2 regions of the Serratia sp. L9 genome follow, and region 2 is predicted to be linked to the other one. Evidence: predicted binding sites of a transcription regulator. Region 2 holds the regulator's gene; the other holds the start of a gene.
What was found. The regulator LexA, encoded in region 2, represses DNA repair genes until DNA is damaged. The targets are predictions, from matches to a motif close to TNCTGTATGTACATACAGNA.
Positions count from the first base shown of each region.

Region 1: the regulator LexA is predicted to act here: its motif matches at 1,777-1,796, upstream of uvrB (excinuclease ABC subunit UvrB).

Region 1 is NZ_CP192591.1:5,112,847-5,117,556, reverse strand. It holds gene bioC (malonyl-ACP O-methyltransferase BioC) at 1-536, shown strand, start outside; gene bioD (dethiobiotin synthase) at 529-1,209, shown strand; gene uvrB (excinuclease ABC subunit UvrB) at 1,944-3,956, shown strand; gene ACQ86O_RS24300 (VF530 family DNA-binding protein) at 4,058-4,303, shown strand; gene yvcK (uridine diphosphate-N-acetylglucosamine-binding protein YvcK) at 4,309-4,710, opposite strand, start outside.
Region 2 is NZ_CP192591.1:1,658,590-1,663,299, reverse strand. It holds partial or broken gene dinF (MATE family efflux transporter DinF) at 1-1,239, opposite strand, end outside; gene lexA (transcriptional repressor LexA) at 1,353-1,961, opposite strand; gene ACQ86O_RS07800 (diacylglycerol kinase) at 2,086-2,454, opposite strand; gene plsB (glycerol-3-phosphate 1-O-acyltransferase PlsB) at 2,596-4,710, shown strand, end outside.

The DNA.
Region 1 (4,710 bases), 2.3 Mb from region 2:
CCGGCATGTTGGCGTTTGCACGCCAGCAGCAGGCCGCGGAGCATTATTTATTGGGGGATATCGAGCATATTCCCTTGCCCACCGCATCAGTGGATATCTGCTTCAGCAGCCTGGTGGTGCAATGGTGCGGCAGCCTGCCAGGGGCGCTGGCGGAGTTGTACCGCGTTACACGGCCCGGCGGCCTGGTGCTGTTTTCTACCCTGGCGCAAGATTCCCTGCATGAGCTGGGTAATGCCTGGCAACAGGTGGACGGTGAACGCCACGTGAATGCTTTCCTGCCGCCAGAGCAGATTGCTCAGGCCTGTCAGCCCTATCGGCATCATCTGGAAGCGGTTTGGCAAACGCTCAGCTACCCCGACGTCATAGCCCTGATGCGTTCGCTAAAAGGGATCGGCGCGACTCATTTACATCAGGGGCGCGGGGCTGGGTTGCTTTCCCGCCAGCGTTTAGCCGCACTGCAAGCCGCATATCCTTGCCGCAACGGGCAGTTTCCCCTCAGTTATCATCTGGCTTATGGAGTGATTTATCGTGACTAAACGCTGGTTTGTAACCGGAACCGACACCGAAGTGGGTAAAACCGTAGCCAGCTGTGCGTTGTTGCAGGCTGCCAGCGCGGCCGGGTTGCGCTGTGCCGGGTATAAACCGGTGGCCTCAGGCAGTGAGATGACCGCCGATGGGTTACGTAACAGTGACGCGTTGGCTTTGCAGCAGAACAGCAGCGTGGCGCTGGATTACGCCGCAGTAAATCCTTACACCTTCGCTGAACCGACCTCACCGCATATCGTTAGTCAGGATGAAGGGCGGCCCATTTCTCTGGCGCGGCTTTCTGCCGGTTTTCGCCATCTTGAGCGGCAGACTGACTGGCTGCTGGCGGAAGGGGCCGGCGGGTGGTTTACCCCGCTTTCTGAGCAATATACCTTTGCTGATTGGGTGGTGCAGGAACAGTTGCCGGTGATCCTGGTGGTGGGGATTAAGTTGGGGTGCATCAACCACGCCTTGCTCACGGCTCAGGCGGTCCGACTGGCAGGATTACCCCTGGCTGGCTGGATAGCTAATGACATTCACCAACCGGGCAGACGCCATCAGGAATACCTCGCCACACTTTGCCGTATGCTGCCAGCACCGTTGCTGGGTGAGATCCCTTATTTGCCGCAGATAGAGCTTCAGCCGCTAGGGCAGTATCTTGATTTAAACCTGCTGGCTGATTGATTGGGCGTGATGGTCTGCACCGTTTGAGAGCCATGCAGGAACCTGATGGTGCAAGCCCTCCGGGCTATTGCCGCAATGGCGACAGCCCGGCGACAGAGAGCGGCAAATGTCTTTTCTGCAATAACGTCTGTTAGCATTAATCGTCATAACCAAAGCAATATTATTATCAAAAAATAACTAAAAAAACGGCTTCGGCGGTATTTGCAGAGGAAAACCGTTCTTTCTGTAACTCCCGCCCCCGTGGCGTGAAAAGAGTTATCCACTATTCCTGTGGATAACCTTGTGCATGAGAGTTAGAAAAGCGCTCTGAACAGAGAGCCGACGCGGGTTGAGACTCGGTTGTCCGCATTCTCGTCTTTTTATTAAATGTATTTATTATCAATAAGTTAATTAAAATCAAGCCAGCCTTTATCCTGGTGGATTTAACGAGCGATTTTACGCCTGGTTGCTAACCAAAAGTTAATTCGCGGCGCGATCTGGGGATAACAGGTTATTGACAATAAAAATGTAACCTTAACGGTGCATGTATGCCCTGCAAACGTCAGTTAACAACATAAATCAGTTTGAAGCTGGTTTTATATCCAGTATCATAGCCACTGGCGGAAATCGTCAGGGCTTTCCATAATTAGGGGCTGTTTCCGGCAGCGTTCAACTTTTTGCTTTCTGCGGATCAATACCCGGTTCGGCAGCGGGGCGGGGTTTTGCCCTGGCGCCATTTGAAAGATGAAGGGGATATGAGCAAACATTTCAAACTGCATTCAGAATTCAAACCGGCCGGCGATCAGCCGGAAGCTATCCGCAAGCTGGAAGAGGGCCTGGAAGACGGCCTGGCACATCAGACGTTGCTGGGGGTGACCGGTTCAGGCAAGACCTTTACCATCGCCAACGTGATCGCCGATCTAAACCGCCCAACCATGGTGCTGGCACCGAACAAGACGCTGGCGGCGCAGCTTTATGGCGAGATGAAAGAGTTCTTCCCTGAGAATGCGGTTGAGTATTTTGTTTCTTACTACGATTACTACCAGCCAGAAGCCTATGTACCAAGCTCAGACACCTTTATCGAGAAAGATGCCTCGGTAAACGAACATATTGAACAGATGCGCCTTTCGGCGACCAAGGCGTTGCTTGAGCGGCGCGACGTGGTCGTGGTGGCCTCGGTTTCCGCCATTTACGGTCTGGGCGATCCGGATCTTTACCTGAAAATGATGCTGCACCTGACCAAGGGCATGATCATCGATCAGCGTTCGATCCTGCGCCGTCTGGCAGAACTGCAATATACCCGCAACGATCAGGCTTTCCAGCGTGCCACCTTCCGCGTCCGTGGCGAAGTGATCGACATCTTCCCGGCGGAATCTGATGAGCTGGCGCTGCGTGTTGAACTGTTCGACGAAGAGGTAGAGCGCCTGTCGCTGTTTGATCCGCTCACCGGCCAGATTGAGCAAACGGTGCCGCGTTTCACCATTTATCCCAAATCACACTATGTCACCCCGCGTGAGCGTATCGTGCAGGCGATGGAAGACATCAAGGTGGAGTTGGCCCAGCGGCGTAAGGTGCTGCTGGAAAACAACAAGCTGCTGGAAGAACAGCGGTTGTCGCAGCGCACCCAGTTCGACCTGGAGATGATGAACGAACTGGGCTATTGCTCCGGCATTGAAAACTACTCGCGCTACCTCTCCGGCCGTGGCGAGGGTGAGCCGCCACCGACGCTGTTTGACTACCTGCCAGCGGACGGTTTGCTGGTCGTGGACGAATCCCACGTCACCATTCCGCAAATCGGCGGCATGTTCAAAGGTGACCGCTCGCGTAAAGAGACGCTGGTGGAATATGGCTTTCGCCTGCCTTCGGCGCTGGATAACCGGCCAATGCGCTTTGAAGAGTTCGAAGCGCTGGCACCGCAAACCATCTATGTGTCTGCCACGCCGGGCAAATATGAGCTGGAGAAATCCGGTGGCGACATTATCGATCAGGTGGTTCGCCCAACCGGCCTGCTGGATCCGTTAGTGGAAGTCCGGCCGGTTACCACCCAGGTTGACGATCTGCTTTCTGAAATCCGCAAGCGTGTAGCCATCAATGAGCGTGTGCTGGTTACCACGCTGACCAAACGTATGGCGGAAGACCTGACCGAATACCTGGAAGAACACGGCGAGCGGGTGCGTTACCTGCACTCGGATATCGATACGGTGGAACGTGTCGAAATCATTCGTGATTTACGCCTTGGCGAGTTTGACGTGCTGGTCGGTATCAACCTGTTAAGGGAAGGTCTGGACATGCCTGAGGTGTCGCTGGTGGCGATCCTGGACGCAGATAAAGAAGGCTTCCTGCGTTCTGAACGTTCATTGATCCAGACCATTGGCCGCGCGGCGCGTAATCTCAATGGTAAAGCGATTTTGTACGGCGATAGGATCACAGACTCCATGGCCAAGGCGATCGGCGAGACGGAACGCCGCCGCGCCAAGCAGCAAGCGCATAACGAAGCCCATGGCATCGTGCCAAAAGGCCTGAACAAAAAGGTTTCCGATATCCTGCAGCTTGGGCAACCCAGCACGCGTGGCAAAAACAAAGGGAAGGGCAAGGCAGCAGAAAGCGCAGCGCAATACCGCCATCTCACGCCGAAAGCGCTGGAGCAGAAAATCCAGGAGTTGGAAGGCCAAATGTATTCTCACGCACAGAACCTGGAGTTCGAGCAGGCGGCTGCTGTGCGAGATGAAATCCATCATTTGCGTGAGCAGTTTATTGCGTTGTCATAACGTTTTCGCAGGGCTGGGCGTGCCAGCCCGGTAATTTTTCTTGCTGCGCGCCAGTTTGCTGATTAAGGTGTGCGGCCCAGGTATCAGACGAGCTGCCGATCATGACTGCAAACCCATCCAAAGACCCATTACACGGCATCACGCTGGAGCAATTACTCAATAAACTGGTGGAGCATTATGGTTGGGGCGGGCTGGCTGAGCGTATCCGTATCAACTGCTTCAGCAGCGATCCAAGCATCAAGTCCAGCCTCAAATTTTTACGCCGCACCCCGTGGGCACGCAAGCAGGTAGAAGATCTCTATATCAGCCTGGTAAGCGACAATCCGTGGTATCGCGGCAAAGACTAAAAAGGTTAAGTGCGGATTGCCAGTTCGACCAAGGCCTTGTCCAGCGCCAGGCGCAGTAACTGGCGATCGTGGCGGTAAGGAATATCGCTGGCTTCCAAAGGTTGCTGGATCACGATGCGTGCGTCCATTCCACGGGTATCCACCGCCGGGCCGACGATCACGGCATCAATCATCTTACGGCCAATCTTCTCTTCCATCAGCGCCAGTTTGCCTTCCAGCGTCAGAGCGGCAGCGGCCACGCTCAGCTCTTTGCCCAGATTACCGATGTACACCATATTGGCACTGCTGCGCCGCAAGGCCTGAGTCAGATCGTCCAGCAGCAACAGCGGCATCAGGCTGGTAAGGAAACTGCCTGGCCCGATCAGGATCAGATTGGCCTGGGCGATGGCTTCCACTGCTTCACGTGT
Region 2 (4,710 bases):
CATAGACCGTGGTTGCCCAGCACCGGCAGGGTGAACAGAGTCAGACCATAGCCTGCAGCAGCCACCGCCATACTGTTGCGCATTTCTGCGCCACGGGTGGCACCAATAAACATGCCGTCCAGCAGATAGCACCAGACCCCTACCAGAGGCAGCACCACCTGCCAAGGAAGATAATGATTTGCCAAGGCACGCAGTTCTGGCAGCGAGGTTAAACCCGCGATAATCTGCTGCCCGGCAAAGATATAAATGACGGCAAAACCACAGGCTACCAGACCCGCCTGACGGCAGGCAGCACGCCATACTTTCTGCAATTGGCGACTGTCCCGTGCGCCATAGGCATGGCCGGAGTGCGCCTCTACCGCATAAGCAAAACCGTCCAGGGCATAGGCGGTAAAAGTCAGCAGATTCATTAGCACCGCATTCACCGCCACCACTTCCCCCCATGCGCGCCCCTAAAATGGTTAATGAAGCAAAGCACAGTTGGAGTAATAGCGACCGCAGCATAATGTCACGGTTAAGTGCCAGCAGGCGGCGCAGATTACCGCGCCAGGCGGTACGCAACATCGCCAGTGAGATACCCCGCAATCGCAGAACCCGCCATGAAAGCCACAACCCCAGCAACAGCGTAGCGTACTCGGCAATCACCGTGGCAGCGGCGGCGCCCTGCACATTCCAGCCCAGCCCCATCACCAGCCAGATATCCAGCACAATGTTCAGCAGGTTACCGACAATCAGCAAGGTTACCGGTGCACGCACGTACTGCACGCCAAGCAGCCAACCGAGCAGCACCATATTGGCCAATGCCGCCGGGGCGCTAAGCCAGCGGATCTCCAAAAACCGTTTTGCCTGCGCCAACACTTCCCGATCGCCACCGACGATGTTCAATGCCAGGGTGATCAGCGGGGTGCGCAACAATACAATTACCAACCCGGCCACTAACGCCAGCAATAGCGGCTGCATAAAAGCACGGGCCAGCCGCTGCGGATCCTTTGCCCCCAACGCCTGTGCCGCCAGCCCGGTGGTGCTCATGCGCAGGAACAACAGCAGCATAAACAGAAAGCTGGTCGCCATCGAGCCTACCGCCACTCCGCCCAGATAGACCGGGCTGTCGAGATGACCGATGACAGCGGTATCCACCAGACCTAGCAAAGGAACGGTAATATTGGAAAAAATCATCGGCAGTGCCAGACGCCACAGAGCCTTGTCGGCATCACTGGTGAAGGCTGAAAGCAGGCGCATAGCAATATGTTCCGTAACTAGATAAATAGAGGGTAGTGCAGAAATGACATCGCCCCAGAGCTGGGGCGATATACCCATTGATTATCAATGGGTAGCGGTACTGGGAGTTATGTTTAGATCCAGTCGCCGTTGCGGATCACACCCACCGCCAATCCTTCGATTGTGAAGTTCTGCTGACGCAGATCGACCACAATCGGCTGAAATTCGCTGTTTTCTGGGAGTAGTTCAACGACATTACCGTGTTTTCTCAAACGCTTGACCGTGACCTCATCTTCAATACGTGCGACAACCACCTGCCCATTACGCACATCCTGAGTTTTATGCACTGCCAGCAGATCGCCGTCCAGAATGCCGATGTCACGCATTGACATGCCACTCACGCGCAACAGGAAATCGGCGTTAGGCTTAAACAATGAGGGATCCACTTTATAGTGCCCTTCAATATGTTGCTGTGCCAGCAGCGGCTCACCAGCAGCCACCCGGCCTACCAGCGGCAAACCCTCTTCGTCTTCCATCAGCAGGCGGATGCCGCGTGAAGCGCCGGAGATGATTTCGATCACGCCTTTACGAGCCAGCGCCTTCAGGTGCTCTTCTGCAGCATTTGGTGAACGGAAGCCCAGACGCATTGCGATCTCGGCACGCGTCGGTGGCATGCCCGTTTGCGAAATATGATCGCGAATCAGGTCGTAGACCTCTTGCTGCCTGGTAGTTAGTGCTTTCATTCCGCCCCCTGTTTGTTTATACAGTCTTGCTGTGAGTATATACAGGTAAGTCTGGATTGGGAACCGAAGAATAAATAAAAATCAGGGATTAGCGCGCCGGTTCGCAACATTAATAGCTTCATTTTCAAACAAAATGCTGCCAAAGCACCGATCCCCAGACAAACAGCGCCAGAATAATCGCCAGCATGACTGCCGCCGACCCCATATCCTTTGCCCGCCCCGAAAGTTCGTGATATTCCGACCCCACGCGATCGACAATCGCCTCAATGGCGCTGTTGAGGATTTCGACAATCATCACCAGCAGCACCGATCCGATCAATAAAATGCGCGCTATGGCACCCACATCCAGCCAAATCGCCAGTATGATGGCCACCACGGTTGCGACCAGTTCCTGGCGGAATGCAGCTTCGTTCTGCCAGGCCGCGGTTAATCCTTTATATGAATAGCCCGCAGCTTTAATGATGCGTGTCAGGCCGGTTGCTTGATTTGCCATGTTTAATCTCAAAAGGTGAGTCATAATTCGAATGTGTATTTCCATTGCCACTTCAGGCGCTGGATTTGCCAACACCACAGATCTGCTACCCGGTTTCTGGTATGCTTGCGGCGCATTGCTAACAAGAGGCTACACGTTGTTATGTCAGGTTGGCGTAAAATCTATTATAAATTATTGAATTTACCACTAAAACTGTTGGTAAGAAGTAAGGTTATCCCTTCAGACCCGGTAACGGAGTTAGGGTTGGATCCCTCACGGCCGATTCTGTACGTTTTACCTTATAATTCCAAGGCAGATTTGCTCACCATGCGCGCCCAGTGCCTGGCGCAGGATTTGCCCGATCCCCTTAACCCGCTGGAAATCGATGGCACCATACTGCCAAGCCACGTGTTCATCCACGATGGCCCACGCGTATTCCGCTATTACACACCGAAAGAAGAATCGGTAAAACTGTTCCACGACTATCTGGATCTGCACCGCAGCAATCCGGATCTCGATATCCAGATGTTACCGGTGTCGGTCATGTTTGGCCGCTCACCGGGCCGCGAAGGCCACGGCACGCCGCACTTGCGCCTGCTGAACGGTGTGCAGAAATTCTTCGCCGTATTGTGGCTGGGGCGCGACAGCTTTGTCCGTTTCTCCAACACCGTTTCCTTGCGCCGCATGGCGACCGAACACGGCACAGATAAAACCATAGCGCAGAAACTGGCACGCGTGGCACGTATGCACTTCTCACGTCTGCGTCTGGCCGCCGTTGGGCCTAGTCTGCCAGCCCGCCAGGATCTGTTCAATAAGCTGCTGGCTTCCAAAGCGATTGAAAAAGCGGTCGAAGACGAAGCGCGCAGCAAGAAGATCTCGCACGAAAAAGCCCAACAGAACGCTATTGCGCTGATGGAAGAGATTGCAGCCGATTTCTCATATGAAACGGTGCGCCTCTCCGATCGCGTGCTGAGCTGGACCTGGAACCGGCTGTATCAGGGTATCAATGTCACCAACGCCGAGCGCGTGCGTCAATTGGCGCAAGATGGTCACGAAATAGTCTATGTGCCTTGCCACCGTAGCCATATGGATTACCTGTTACTGTCCTACGTGCTCTACCACCAAGGCCTGGTGCCACCGCACATTGCTGCGGGGATTAACCTGAACTTCTGGCCTGCCGGGCCAATCTTCCGTCGTCTGGGCGCCTTCTTTATCCGTCGAACCTTCAAAGGCAACAAACTCTATTCCACCGTTTTCCGCGAATATCTCGGCGAGCTGTTCACCCGTGGTTATTCGGTAGAGTATTTTGTCGAAGGTGGGCGTTCCCGCACGGGTCGTCTGCTGGAACCGAAGACCGGTACCCTGTCGATGACTATTCAGGCCATGCTGCGCGGGGGCACTCGTCCTATTACGCTGGTGCCGATTTACATCGGTTATGAGCATGTAATGGAAGTGGGCACTTACGCCAAAGAGCTGCGTGGGGCGACCAAAGAGAAAGAGAGCCTGCTGCAGATGTTGCGCGGCTTGCGTAAGCTGCGCAATCTGGGTCAGGGCTACGTGAACTTTGGCGAGCCATTGCCGCTGACCTCGTATCTTAACCAGCATGTTCCGCATTGGCGCGAGTCCATCGACCCCATCGAAGCACAACGTCCAAGTTGGCTGACGCCCGCGGTCAACGATCTGGCGGCGCAGATTATGGTGCGTATCAACAACGCCGCCGCTGCCAACGCCATGAACCTTTGTTCAACCGCGCTGCTGGCCTCACGCCAGCGTTCGCTCACCCGTGAGCAGTTGCTGGAGCAGTTGGATTGCTACATGCAACTGATGCGCAATGTGCCTTACGCGCGCGATGTCACCGTACCGACACAAACGCCGGACCAGTTACTGGATCACGCTTTGAACATGAACAAGTTCGAAGTGGAGAAAGACAACATCGGCGATATCATCATTCTGCCGCGCGAGCAGGCCGTGCTGATGACGTACTATCGCAACAACATCCATCACATGCTGGTTCTACCGTCACTGATTGCATCTATTGTTATGCATCATCGCCGCGTATCCCGTACAGAACTGTTACGCCAGGTCAGCCTGATTTACCCAATGCTGAAAGCAGAACTGTTCCTGAGTTACGAAAAAGAACAACTGCCAGAAGTACTGCAGCCGCTAATCGATGAGCTGGCACGCCAGCAGTTGATTTGCGATAAAGGGGATGATCTGGTGCTGAATCCGGCGCGTATCCGCCCACTGCAACTGTTGGCGGCCGGGGTGCGTGAAACC